Regions from separate parts of the Rhizobium sp. ZX09 genome, predicted to be linked through region 1. Evidence: predicted binding sites of a transcription regulator. Region 1 holds the regulator's gene; each other region holds the start of a gene.
What was found. Region 1 encodes LexA, which represses DNA repair genes until DNA is damaged. Its sites were predicted from a motif close to TGTTCNNNNTGTGTTCNG; they were not measured.

Region 1 (3,242 bases):
GGAAACGGAATGCCACAGGGCAGTAGAAGGCATCCACCGCCGTGAACTTCTGACCGGCGAGATAGGGACCGCCGAAATTCGACAGGCCCTCGCTCCACACCGCATCGACACGCTTTATATCCGCCGCAAGCCCGGCATCGCTGACGTTCGGTCTGACACGAACGCCAACGGACATGGGGTAGAGATTGCGAAGGGACGAAAATCCCGCATGCATTTCGCTTGCTGCCGACCGCGACCAGGCTCTCGCATGCTTGTCGCTTGCCCATACCCCTTGATGACGTTCGGCAAGATATTCGGCGATCGAGAGTGACTCCCAAATCGTCACGCCATCATCGACGAGGCAAGGCACCTTGCCAGTTGGGGAAAAGGTGGAGAATGACACGCCTTCACCAAACGGGACGAGTTTCTCCTCGAAGGCGATACCGAGCGTGCGCATCAGGACCCATGGCCTCAGCGACCAGGAGGAGTAATTCTTGTTGGCGATATAAAGATCGTACATTGCGGGTCTCCTGACTGTGAAGCGGGTTTTTATACCAGCGGCCCGGCCCGGAATATCGCAAAGAATCCATCGCTCCCATAACGCCAATTGATGGGTGGGGCGCCATCCCTGCCGACGTCCTCTGGCAAAGCCGCCTTCGCCGCCATTAAAAAGAAAAGGCGCATCACTCGAGTGGAATGACGCGCCGTTCATCTTGAAGGCATGGTTTATCGCTCATCGACCGCTCCGGCCTTATCCGGACCGGCAGCAGCATCAATGATACCGGCGGATCAGCCCTACCAGCTTGCCCTGGATTTTAACCCGATCAGGTCCGAAAATGCGGGTCTCATAGGCAGGGTTTGCGGCTTCAAGTGCGATCGAGGCACCTTTGCGACGGAAGCGCTTCAGCGTCGCTTCCTCGTCATCCACCAGCGCCACGATGATATCGCCGGGATTGGCGGTGTTGCCGTTGCGAATGATGACGGTATCGCCATCGAAGATGCCGGCCTCAATCATCGAGTCGCCCTTGACCTCAAGCGCGTAATGTTCACCCGAGCCAAGCATGTCCACCGGAACCGCCACGTCATGCGTATTGTTCTGAATGGCTGAGATCGGCACACCGGCAGCGATCCGGCCCATGACGGGCACGGTTGCCGCGCCTGCTATATCGTTCGCAGGCGCCTTGGGAGCAGGGGCGGGCTCGGGCATCTTGGGCTTGCCGAGACTGCCTTCAATAACGCTCGGCGAGAAGCCCCGTTGCGGCCTCGAGCCGGGCACATAGGCCTCCGGCAGCTTGATCACTTCAAGCGCTCGCGCCCTGTTAGGTAGCCGGCGAATGAACCCGCGCTCTTCCAGGGCAGTGATCAGCCGGTGGATGCCGGATTTGGAGGCAAGATCGAGTGCGTCCTTCATTTCATCGAAGGAGGGCGGCACGCCGGACTCTTTCATTCTTTCATGAATGAAGAGAAGCAATTCCTGCTGTTTGCGCGTGAGCATGAGGAAAACACCCTTGAGAATCGTCGTTGAAGTCGCGAAACAAATACAGAACGAACACTATATGTTCCATATGTGTTCCGCAATCCCCTAAAATTTCGTGAACTTGGGGCGAGAAAACAAAACGGGAATCGCACCCCAAGAACCCCGGTAGATAAGCCGCAAGATTTGTTCGTTTCTATTGGGTTTTTGCCCAAAAATGGGGGGCAATCGCTGTATCGACAAACCTCCGTAATGCGTCGTTCTCGCGCAGCAGCTAAGTGGCTGATTACTAGGAATATATTGAGGTCCTTCTTACGATTGAATGCTCTGCGATGTCGTGATTAGGAAGCTTATTGGAACCCCAGCTTCTTTTGTCTGTCTTCGCTGGCCGAGAATACGATCAGGAGACGGGCCTATCCCACTATCGTTCACGCGCCTACGATCCCTCGACCGGCCGCTTCCTGCAGGAATATCCGATCTGGTTCGAAGCCGGTGACCTTAACATCTATCGCTATGTCTGGAATTCGCCTGCTAACTGGACTGATCCGAGTGGAATGGCGGCAGCAGGACAATATGCGAGTACACTCGCTGTGCCAGTTGCACTGGTGGGTGGTACGATTGCTACACAACGCATGCTATCCACACCCTTGCCGATGCGCTGAACACAGCGATGCAACTGGATATGCAGATTGTTGGGGAAGTGGTTGTGGTGTTTTGGCGCGATCGATCCCGCCGGATGATAAATCACCTGGTCTCCCTCCATCTTGGGATGATCCGTGTGCCGCCCAAATGAAATAATGCATGATGAAATCGCTTGCGGACCAAAAAGGGACTGTATCGGGGAAAAGCAGAAGCGTATACTGTGAGCAAGTCTGGATATATTTGGCCAGGGGCTGTTCCTGTCGAACGCAAGATGCGCTCATACCAATATTGGACATTTCGAATATGAACCAAAGAATGGGAAAACTAGAGATTTATATTTCTAGCGAAATCGAAAAAATTTTGGTCGATGAGAGAATTTGTAGCTCAGCAGATTTTCTAGTGTTGTTCTCTCAGCTTAAAGATGCGTTTCCTTCTGCAGTTGAATATGAAATGTCGAAATTGACGAACTTGATGGAATTTTTACGTCGGCGGCGCGATCCACTACTTCTTTTGCATGCAATGGAAATATTCAATGAGATATTCATGCGAAAAGACGCTGGCACAATTCTGTTGTTCGAACGATGGATCGATTTGCGGACATTATTCGTCGACTTTCACCCTGGACATCAGTTCCCCCTTGACAGTCATTTCGGATATTTTCTCTCGCATAAAAAAGAATTGAAATACTATTCTAAAATAGTCGAAAGTTTGTCTGGTGTTGTTTGACTTGTTTGCTGCACGAGTTCGAATATGACGTCAACGGCAACCTGATCCGCAAAACCGTCAAGGCGAGCGAATTGAGCTGGCGTTATGGCTATTCCGCTTACGACGAGCTTGTTCTGGTAAGCCGATAGGGCTCGGCCTCAACCGGGGCGACAGTTGAGTTGACGGTGAGCTATCGTTACGATGCGCTGGGTCGTCGGGTGTGGGAGCGACGACAGGATGCGAGCGGAACGGAAACATCATTCAGGAGCTTCCTGTATGACGGCTAACATGTTGCGGCCGAAGCTGACGTTGATGGCGCAGGTGTTGCAAGCGAACCGCGTCGATACAGTCATACCGATAGCGTAGACGATCTTGCCGGCATCACACTGGCTGCCGGAGCGGGTGGGGTTCCGTCTTCCACGGCAACCGCGACCGGCGCGAA
Region 2 (3,242 bases), on a different replicon from region 1:
ATGGCGTCTTCGACGAGCTGACGCGTTCCCGCGGCGTAGTCACCGCCGACATAGGGAACCGGACCACCGGCATCTTCACGCCGGCCGATCGCGACGAAGGGATAGTCTTCCGAAACCAGCCGGGCGAGTTCCTTGCGATCGAACTCGCGGCCGAGAACCAGACAGCCGTCCGCAATCCGAAGCCTGTTGCCTTCCGAGAAAATCTTGCGGTTATCGCCGACACCGGCGCTCGTCAGCAGCAGAAGATCATAAGCCTGCTGCTGCGCCTCTTCTTCGATACCCAGCAGAAAGGGCGTGAAGAAGTCAGCCTGGGCGCTCGGGAATGCTGGCTCATAGGTGAAAACGCCGAGGATCCGGTTCAGCCCCTTGGCCATGCGCCGCGCAATCGGATCGGCAACATAACCGGTCTGGCGAATGACGGCCTGCACTCTTTCCCGGGTTTCGTCCGGGATGCGCGCGACCGCTGCCGGCGCGCCGTTCAGAACAAGAGACACCGTTGCCTGGCTGACACCGGCAAGCTTGGCGATATCGTTCTGCGTGAGACGTCTGTGACTGGACACGCCATGCCCTCCTCCGGCATCCATCCACTGCTAATACGTATTATCAGCTAATGCGTATTAGCACTATCTCCGCGTTGGGAGTCAAGCGATAAAGTGCATTCGCTGAAAGGGTCGCAGATTATCGCAAGCCTGCGCTGCAATGGCAAAACGCGGCAGAAACGGCAATGTCAGCTGTAAAAAACAGCGGTCGGCCCGGATTTACGGATTCGAGGATGCTTTTTCGCCCGCAAGCTTCTGCTCAAGCAACCAAGTCCACATCGCCTCGTCGTTCAGCACCTTTCCCTCGACCGCCTGATGGTCAGTGTCCTCAAGCACATTGAGCCGAACATTGCGCTTCAGCTCCTTAAGACGTTGCACGAGCACCACTGTATCGGACAGCGGGATCACCTCGTCATCTGCACCATGAAAGGCCCAGAAAGCCGCCTTCTCGTTCGTTCGATTGAGGTAGTGCCGAATGCCGCCGCCGGCAATCGGAACCACCGCGGCGAAAGTTTGAGGAAACTGTTCTGCCATGGACCATGCGCCGAACCCTCCCCGGCTATAGCCGATCAGATAGATGCGCTCCCGGTCGACCCGATGGTTGGCCACCACCGCCTCAAGAACGCTTGCGACACGCTCGATCGGATAAAGTAGTTCCTCGCTCGGATTTTGGGGTGAAAACACCAGGAAGGGAAACTCACGTCCGTCCTCTATCATTTTCGGCAAGCCGCTCGACCGTAGCTTTTCGACGTCGCTGCCGCCCTGATCGCCGCCATGCAGCCAGACGACAAGAGGATAGGTCTTGTTCGAGCCGGCGTAATCCTTGGGCGTATAAAGCAGGTAGTTGAGGTCAGAAGCGATGGTGACATCGGATTTCATCGCTTTCTGTTCGGCCTGTGCAAATGTCGAGGCAGTGATTGCAGCCAGAGCGATCAGGCAGAATTTAAGTCGTCTCATGATTTTTTCCTCCCAGTGAATAAGCCTCTTCGGGGGTAATGACCGTTAAATCCGATCGGGTTCAACGCTCCCGGAAAAAGCAGGAAAAGCGCCTCGGAAAACATGAAATATCTCATTATTTCAGACCAATGAGACAACTGCCTCATCTGATTTCCGGCGATGCGACGACAGCATATCCGCTTCCGCTCCTGAGGCAACATTCGCGGAAGAGACTTCGGAAATCGAGCTGTCAGGTGATAGCGCCAACCGGACTTGCGCAGCAAGGCTTTTGCGTTCAGCATTTGTTCTGGCTTGCTGTTTGAGTCTTTGCTAATCATTGCGGCACGAAGGCGACATGGCGGCGCAGGCTCAGTCGCCGCCGTTTTCGGGCAGGCAACTTCGCCTAGAACAGATATCGAGGATTAGTGCAGGATGGCGGTTGCCTATCTGGAAAAACTGAACGAGCAGCAACGCAAGGCCGTGGAACATGGGGTTGGACTGGTGGACGGACATGTCGCCGGTCCGCTTTTGATCATCGCCGGCGCCGGTTCGGGCAAGACCAATACGCTGGCTCACCGTGTTGCGCATCTGATCGTGAATGGCGCCGATCCCCACCGTATCCTGCTAATGACGTTCTCACGGCGCGCAGCCTCCGAGATGGCGCGCCGTGTCGAACGGATATGCAAGCAGGTCCTCGGGGCAAATTCGGCAATCATGACAGATGCATTGGCGTGGTCCGGCACGTTTCACGGCATTGGTGCACGGCTGTTGCGCATCTACGCCGAGCAGATCGGCCTCAACATCGATTTCACCATCCACGACCGCGAAGACAGCGCCGACCTGATGAACCTTTCCCGGCACGAGCTGGGTTTTTCCAAAACTGAAAGCCGCTTTCCGACAAAGGGCACCTGTCTTGCGATCTATTCGCGCGTCGTAAATTCCCAGACACCACTCAAGGACATCTTGCGCCAGCATTATCCCTGGGTTGCCAACTGGGAAAGCGAACTCAAGGAATTGTTCACGGCCTATGTCGAGGCCAAGCAGGTCCAGAACGTGCTCGATTACGACGATCTTCTGCTCTACTGGGCCCAGATGGTCAGCGACCCCGTTCTGGCCAACGATATAGGCAACCGCTTCGACCATGTGATGGTCGATGAATATCAGGATACCAACCGGCTGCAGGCTTCGGTGCTGATGGCGCTGAAGCCCGGTGGCCGCGGCTTGACCGTGGTGGGCGACGACGCGCAGTCTATTTATTCTTTCCGGGCGGCGACCGTGCGAAACATCCTCGATTTTCCGGCTTCCTTCAGCCCGGCGGCCGATATCATCACGCTGGATCGCAACTATCGCTCAACGCAGCCAATCCTTGCGGCTGCCAACGGGGTCATCGATCTCGCGCGCGAGCGCTTCACCAAAAACCTCTGGACCGAACGGGTATCGCTTGAGCGCCCACGGCTCGTAACAGTGAAGGATGAAACCGAGCAGGCGAACTTCATCATCGACCAGATCCTCGCCAATCGCGAGATCGGCATGACGCTGAAACAGCAGGCCGTGCTGTTCCGCACCTCCAACCATAGCGGCCCGCTCGAGGTGGAACTGACCCGCCGCAACATCCCCTTTGTCAAATTCGGCGGCCTGAAATTCCTGGACAGCGCCCATGTGAAGGACATGTTGGCCGTGCTGCGCTTCGCGCAAAACCCGCGTGACCGCGTCGCCGGTTTCCGGCTGCTGCAGATGCTGCCCGGCATTGGACCGAAGAAAGCTGGC
Region 3 (3,242 bases), on a different replicon from region 1:
AGCTCACCGATGCTGCGAAAGCCGAGCACCTTCAACCCGGAAACGATGCGGTCCTCCAGCCTCAGCGCGGCAAGCGGCAAGCTGCTGATCGCCGCCCGTTGCCCACCCGGCGGTATGATGCTGATCTGCTCGCAGCCGAAACGCGCCAGTGCATGGGCCGCACCCCAGCTATCGGCAATGGCGGCGCGGGCGGCGAAGCCTGCGGCATGCAGGCGGTTGACCATGCCGCTCAGCATCAGCATCTCATTGCCGTGCAGATGATCTGCACCCGCCGTGTCCAGCACCAGCCCGTCCGGCGCATCGGCGGCGACGATGGGGGCATAAATGCGCAGGAAATGAAAGGCCAGCTGCTCAAGGGCGCGGGCATCTCCAACCGCATCCAGATCTTCCACGAGAAGGCCGGGCACCAGCGCCTGCGCCTTGCTGACCGGCGTGCCAGGCCGGATGCCCGCCGCCTTCGCGGCCTTGTCGAGCGCCAGCGCCAGCCGGCGGCTGCCCTGCCGGCCGATCATGACCAGCGGCTTTTCAACCGGCGGCGCGTTCTGTCCCGACAGACGCCGGAAACGATCCGTCGGCCATGTCGGCAGGTAGAGCGAGACGACCCTTTGCATCACAGGCTTCCACTTCAAATTCGGCGCTTTCGCCGCCGCGACATCGCAAAAGCTCAAGAAACCAGCGGGACCTGCCCACCCCCGGCACCGGCAGGGGTGACGAGGGCCGCACGGAAATACGCCAGCGGGTGACGGCCGCCGTCGGTTCGCCGAACAGCGCCGCATCGGCCGGACGCCGGAAGCGGCGGATGGCAATGCCGGTCACGCCGGAAGTTTCCGCCGCCAGTTGCAGCCGCCGCGAAGCGTTCATCGGCAGTTTCGCCACTTCGCCCATCACCGCGCCGAAACCATTGCAGCGCAAGCCCTCCTCGAAACAGTCAAGCACGCCTTTCTCATCACGGCATTCAACGATGATGAGCCGGTTCTGCGACAGGCCAGCCTGTGTCAGCCCCGGCATGAACAGATCCTGCCGGGTGACGCACCATAAAACCTTGCCGGCAATCCTTGCTGCCACCCCGGCCGCAAAGAGAGCGGCCGCCGCACCATCGGCAGCGCCATTGCCGCCGCCGCTCAGCTCATGCAGGCAGCCGAGCTTCAGCCCGCCTCCCGGCAGGTGATGGTCGATGGCATCAACGCCGAAAGGCAAGGTCTCGTGCAGCCGCTCAGGGCCGCCACCGATCCTTTCCAGCCTTTCACGCAGCTCTTCGACAACGAGCAACTGATCCGCGCGCTTTTGCATGGCATGACAGGTTTCAATTCCGGTTATTCATCTTTATTGTTCTTGTTTTGTTCCTATTTCCGCAAAGAGTCAAGCAACAGGTTGGCGCTCTTCACCAGTTTGTACGGGAAGAGAGGATTCTGGCCTTGCGGCTATCTGTTGCGCCGTTAAAACGGAATTATCCGCTTGCCACCTGTTACCCTGACAGATCTGGCGACGGGCATCAGGGTTTGGAGGAACCGATGATGATCGCCAGCATTCTGATTGCCGTGATCGCGGCAATCCATATTTACATCGTCATTCTGGAAATGCTGCTTTGGGAGAAGCCTGCCGGTCGCAAGGCCTTCGGTCTTTCCGCGGATTTTGCCCGGCAGACGAAAGTGCTGGCCGCCAATCAGGGGCTTTATAATGGTTTTCTCGCAGCGGGGCTGATCTACGGGCTCACGCAGGGTGACGACGGGCTGAACTTCAAAGTCTTCTTCCTGACCTGTGTGCTGGTGGCCGGTATTTTCGGCGCCGTGACAGCCAATATCAAAATCCTGTTCATTCAGGCATTGCCGGCATTGTTTGCACTCGGCTTCCTCTGGATCGGAATATGAACAAATGACCGCATGGAACGATACGTCCGCAAGAGACGCTCTCAACCGCATCTTCATGACCGCAGTCGCCAGCGCCGATCCGGCTAAGGTGTTGCAACAACACCTGCCCTCCCCGCCTAGAGGGCGGTGTGTAGTGGTTGGCGCAGGCAAGGCTTCCGCCGCAATGGCCGCAGCGCTTGAGGCGGCATGGCCAAATGTCGATCTTTCCGGCGTGGTGGTGACGCGTTACGGCCATGCCGTCCCGACCGGGCGCATTGAAATCATCGAAGCCTCGCATCCGGTGCCGGACGACAGGAGCGCCGAAGCCGCAAAACGCATTCTCGCCGCCGTTGAAGGGTTGACTGCAGACGACATGGTCATCGCGCTGATTTCCGGCGGTGGTTCGGCGCTGATGGTATCACCCGCCGAGGGAATGACGCTTGCGGACAAGATGGCGGTCAACCGCGCTTTGCTTGCCAGCGGCGCCACGATTTCCGAAATGAACGCCGTGCGCAAGCATCTCTCCCGCATCAAGGGCGGGCGACTGGCGCTGGCCGCCAAACCGGCCAGGGTCGTTTCCCTGCTGATCTCCGACGTGCCGGGCGACAATCCCTCGGAAATCGCCTCGGGCCCGACGGTCGCCGATCCGAGCGATATTGAAACCGTGCGGGAAATCGTTTCCCGTTATGCGCTCGATCTTCCCGAAAATGTGCGCAAAGTGCTGGAAAAAGGCGAGGAAACCCCGAAGGCCGGCGATATTGAAGAAGATATCCGGCTCATCGCCGCCCCCTCGCTCGCCTTGCAGGCGGCAGCGGATGAGGCGGTGGAGCTTGGCTTAACACCGCTCATCCTCGGGGATTCGCTGGAGGGTGAATCCAGGGATGTCGGCGCCGTCATGGCCGGTATCGCGATTTCCGCCCACCGCAAGGGCCTGCCACTCAAAGGCCCGGCCGTTTTGCTTTCCGGCGGCGAAACCACGGTCACTATCGGCAAGGGGCCGGCAGGCAAGGGCGGCCGCAACACGGAATTCCTGCTGAGCCTTGCGCTGACGCTCAAAGGTGCTGACGGCATATGGGCCATTGCCGGCGATAGCGACGGCATAGACGGAGTGGAGGATGCCGCGGGCGCCGTGGTGACGCCGGACACACTTGCCCGTATGCGCGCAGCCGGTGTCGATCCGCGCCAGTCACTCGTGAGCCACGACAGCTATACGGCTTTCAGGGCGGCAGGCGATCTTGTCGTGACCGGTCCAACGCTCACGAATGTCAATGATATCAGGGCGATTTTGATCGGCTGATAGCGGGGCATTGGCAGAGACTACTGAGCTTCCGGCACGCGCTCGTAGAGGAGCACGTTTTGACTATACATTCGGACAGGAGTAATCTGGCGGGATAT
Region 4 (3,242 bases), 110 kb from region 1:
CAGGCAACTCCTCCGTCACATAGCTGTACATCCGGTAGTGCTCCGACCAGGGTTCCTCGGTCGCGTCGAGATAAAATCCCGCGCCTTTGCCCATCTGCCAGTTGGTCAGTTCATCCGGTACGTCATTGCCGCGCGGACTGGTGTCGGGGCACACGACGATAAGACCAAGTTCGGAAGCCATGCGGCGATATTCGCCCTTCTCCATGACATTGGCGTGGGTGCAGGTGAGGCCGGAGAGATACCACAGGACGGGGCATGGCTCGTGGATTGCCTTCGGCGGTACATAAACCGCAAAGGTCATCTCGCATTTCAGGGTCTCGGATACATGGGAAAATACACCCTGCATGCCACCAAAGGCCGTATTTTGCGACATAATGTTCATGAAGCCATTCCTTTGAAAAAATCCCGGTTCAACCGGCAAGCGAGACTGCGGCATTGACGGCTGCCGCTACCAGAACCGTGTTGAAGAAGAAAGAGACGATGGAGTGCAGCAACGTGACCTTGCGCATGGCGGTCGTGGTCACACCCACGTCCGAGGTCTGCGCCGTCATGCCGATCACCACGGCGAAATAGAGAAAGTCGTAACCGCAGGGCTCTTTGGTCGCGGGGAAGTCCATGCCGCCGCGATGCTGGCGCTTGCCGTCGACCGTGTGCGGACGCCAGTAAAGATGCGCGTAGTGCAGGGCCGTCATGGTGTGGATGGTCAACCAGCCGAAAATCACCGAGGCGAAAGCGATGACCAGCGTCCAGACGGTTTCACCGGTATGGTTGAGCGCCTGAAAAAGGGACACCACGGCGACGGTCACTGCCAGCAGCGTCACGGCGATGATGGCAATTGCGGGGAGATCGTCGCTGTCGGCATGGGCTTTCAAATGCTGCGCCGTCAATTTAGAAAGACGAAAGGCAACCAGCGTCAGATAGGTCAGGAAGAAAGAAACTGCCGCGATTTCTATTGCCACGGAAGGCGCGAGAGCCAATGCAATACCGAGGCCGGAAGCCCCGACAAGAACGGCGATGAAAAAAGGTTGATGGCGGCGATAGGTATTGCTGTTGGAACTGGCCGGGGTCATGGGCTGGGCCTTTCTGCTTGCGGCATCACTTTTTTACACGGCGGCAGAAACGGTCAAGCGTCTCCAGAAAAGCGGATCGATCGCGTGGCGAAAACGCGGCATTATAGCCCTTGCTTTCACCGGTTTCGCGCAGATGTGCACCAAGGTCTCGCATCGCCGTTGCCATGCCGATATTCGACTGGTCGAAAACGCGGCCCGTCGGACCCGTCACCAGTGCGCCTTTGGCAACACAGCGCCCGGCCAGCGGCACATCGGCGGTAACGACGATATCGTTCTCGCCGGCATGATCGGCAATCCAGTCGTCCGCCGCGTCGAAACCGGCGGAAACAATGACATTTCTGACCATGGGGTCGCGCGACGGGCGCAGACCGGAATTGGCAACAAAGGTTACCTCCAGCCCATGCCGCTCCGCGACCCTGAGGATTTCCGGCTTCACTGGACAGGCGTCGGCATCGACGTAGATTTGCGGATTTTGCTGCATGGACACTCTTTTGGATCGTTCTGCCACGCTTCTAAGCGCAAATGCTGCGATTACCAAGCCCGCGATTGGTAAATTGCGGGCGAGGCAAGGGCAGGGCGTGGCGCTTGCGAAGGATCCGGAAATGAATTATGTTCCCCTTATGTTCTTTCCCAAGAGGGTTCCATGCTGGAAGAGTTCATAGTGAGGGCCAAGTCCGCCACATATGTTGGCGGGGGCAACAAATCCGCCACGCCCACTCGCACGGGATCGCATGATCTCGGCTATCGCGACGGAGACTGGCACTATATCGACAGCTATTTCGGCGGAACCGATTTCATCGGTCAAGAGGTCGTCTGGCACCGGGGGACAGCCATGTGGGCGATGAACTATCACGGCCGCATCCTCCGGCCCGATATGATCGACGCCACAACGGCCGGCATGGTCATTCAACGTTCGCTTTCCACGCTCTATCGGGAAGGGCGGTTTCTGGGCGGCTTCACGCACCCGGTGGAGAATTTGGTCTATGTCGACACGAATGCAGGCGAATTCCAGTCGTTCACCGGCGTCGAGCGCATTTATCTCGGACATTTCGAGACGTACCGGCTCGACTATCATGGCGGGATCATAAAGCCATGAAAATTGCGATGATGGGGCAATGATGTTTCGCCGCCCCATCAGGCTTCAAATCAGCCCGGCTGCTTTGTCTTGCGCAGATAGGGAAGAACCGTGTCATAGGAACCAAAACGCGCAATCGCATCCTCATTGGAGACGGCGGCGGTAATGATGACGTCTTCGCCTTGCTTCCAGTTGGCTGGCGTCGCCACCTGGTGTTTCGAGGTCAGCTGGATGGAATCGATGGCGCGGAGGATTTCCTCGAAGTTGCGGCCGGTGGTCATGGGGTAGGTGAGGACCAGCTTGATCTTCTTGTCAGGACCGATGACGAAGACCGAGCGTACGGTGGCGTTATCGGCCGGCGTGCGGCCTTCCGAGCTGTCGCCTGCGCCGGCCGGCAGCATGTCGTAAAGCTTCGCGACCTTCAGGTCCTTATCGCCGATCAGTGGATAATCGACATTGAAGCCAGTGGCGGTGCGGATGTCGTTCTTCCATTTTTCATGGCTTTCGACGGGATCGACCGAGATACCGATGATCTTCACACCGCGCTTTTCGAATTCCGGCTGCAGGCCGCCCATAGCGCCGAGTTCGGTGGTGCAGACCGGCGTAAAATTCTTCGGATGCGAAAACAGGACCGCCCAGCCGTCGCCGATCCAGTCGTGAAAGCTTATCGGACCATGGGTGGTCTCGGCGGTGAAGTCGGGCGCTATATCGTTGATACGCAGGCTCATCTGGTGCTTTCTCCCTAATCATTTGAACTGAAAACTGATGGTGCGGCAATCCGTCTCCAGCGCAGGAGCTTAGAGTTTTTGCGTGAAATGGCCAGCCCTTTAGCGTGTGCCGACAACACGATGCGTTGTTTTCGCTCATTCCGGCGCCTATTGTGACACAACGCCAGGTAACAGAATTGCGCGGGGCAAGTTTGCATGGGGGAGTGATGGAGAACAGCAATGACAATCACCATTACCGCCTTTGAACGCTCGCCCGATGGCGGCAAGGGTCTTGCCCGCGACATGCGTGTCCGCTGGGCACTGGAGGAAGTGGGGCAACCGTATGAGGTTCGCCTTCTTTCCTTCAAGGCGATGCGGGAGCAAGGGCAT

Region 2: the regulator LexA is predicted to act here: its motif matches at 1,768-1,785, upstream of BTN45_RS23015 (ATP-dependent helicase).
Region 3: the regulator LexA is predicted to act here: its motif matches at 1,328-1,345, upstream of BTN45_RS22670 (ImuA family protein).
Region 4: the regulator LexA is predicted to act here: its motif matches at 1,681-1,698, upstream of BTN45_RS05705 (DUF5680 domain-containing protein).

What each region holds. Positions count from the first base shown of each region.
Region 1 is NZ_CP031363.1:1,072,086-1,075,327, forward strand. Features, by position in the region: gene BTN45_RS05215 (glutathione S-transferase family protein) at 1-499, opposite strand, end outside; gene lexA (transcriptional repressor LexA) at 752-1,474, opposite strand; gene BTN45_RS05225 (RHS repeat-associated core domain-containing protein) at 1,825-2,115, shown strand; gene BTN45_RS05230 (hypothetical protein) at 2,399-2,821, shown strand; gene BTN45_RS26620 (hypothetical protein) at 2,827-2,949, shown strand.
Region 2 is NZ_CP031364.1:1,828,821-1,832,062, reverse strand. Features, by position in the region: gene BTN45_RS23025 (LacI family DNA-binding transcriptional regulator) at 1-560, opposite strand, end outside; gene BTN45_RS23020 (PHB depolymerase family esterase) at 759-1,496, opposite strand; gene BTN45_RS23015 (ATP-dependent helicase) at 1,908-3,242, shown strand, end outside.
Region 3 is NZ_CP031364.1:1,743,825-1,747,066, reverse strand. Features, by position in the region: gene BTN45_RS22675 (DNA polymerase Y family protein) at 1-611, opposite strand, end outside; gene BTN45_RS22670 (ImuA family protein) at 526-1,290, opposite strand; gene BTN45_RS22665 (DUF1304 domain-containing protein) at 1,515-1,868, shown strand; gene BTN45_RS22660 (glycerate kinase) at 1,873-3,144, shown strand.
Region 4 is NZ_CP031363.1:1,177,321-1,180,562, reverse strand. Features, by position in the region: gene fghA (S-formylglutathione hydrolase) at 1-382, opposite strand, end outside; gene BTN45_RS05715 (DUF1345 domain-containing protein) at 411-1,070, opposite strand; gene BTN45_RS05710 (YaiI/YqxD family protein) at 1,096-1,551, opposite strand; gene BTN45_RS05705 (DUF5680 domain-containing protein) at 1,714-2,166, shown strand; gene BTN45_RS05700 (peroxiredoxin) at 2,217-2,873, opposite strand; gene BTN45_RS05695 (glutathione S-transferase family protein) at 3,093-3,242, shown strand, end outside.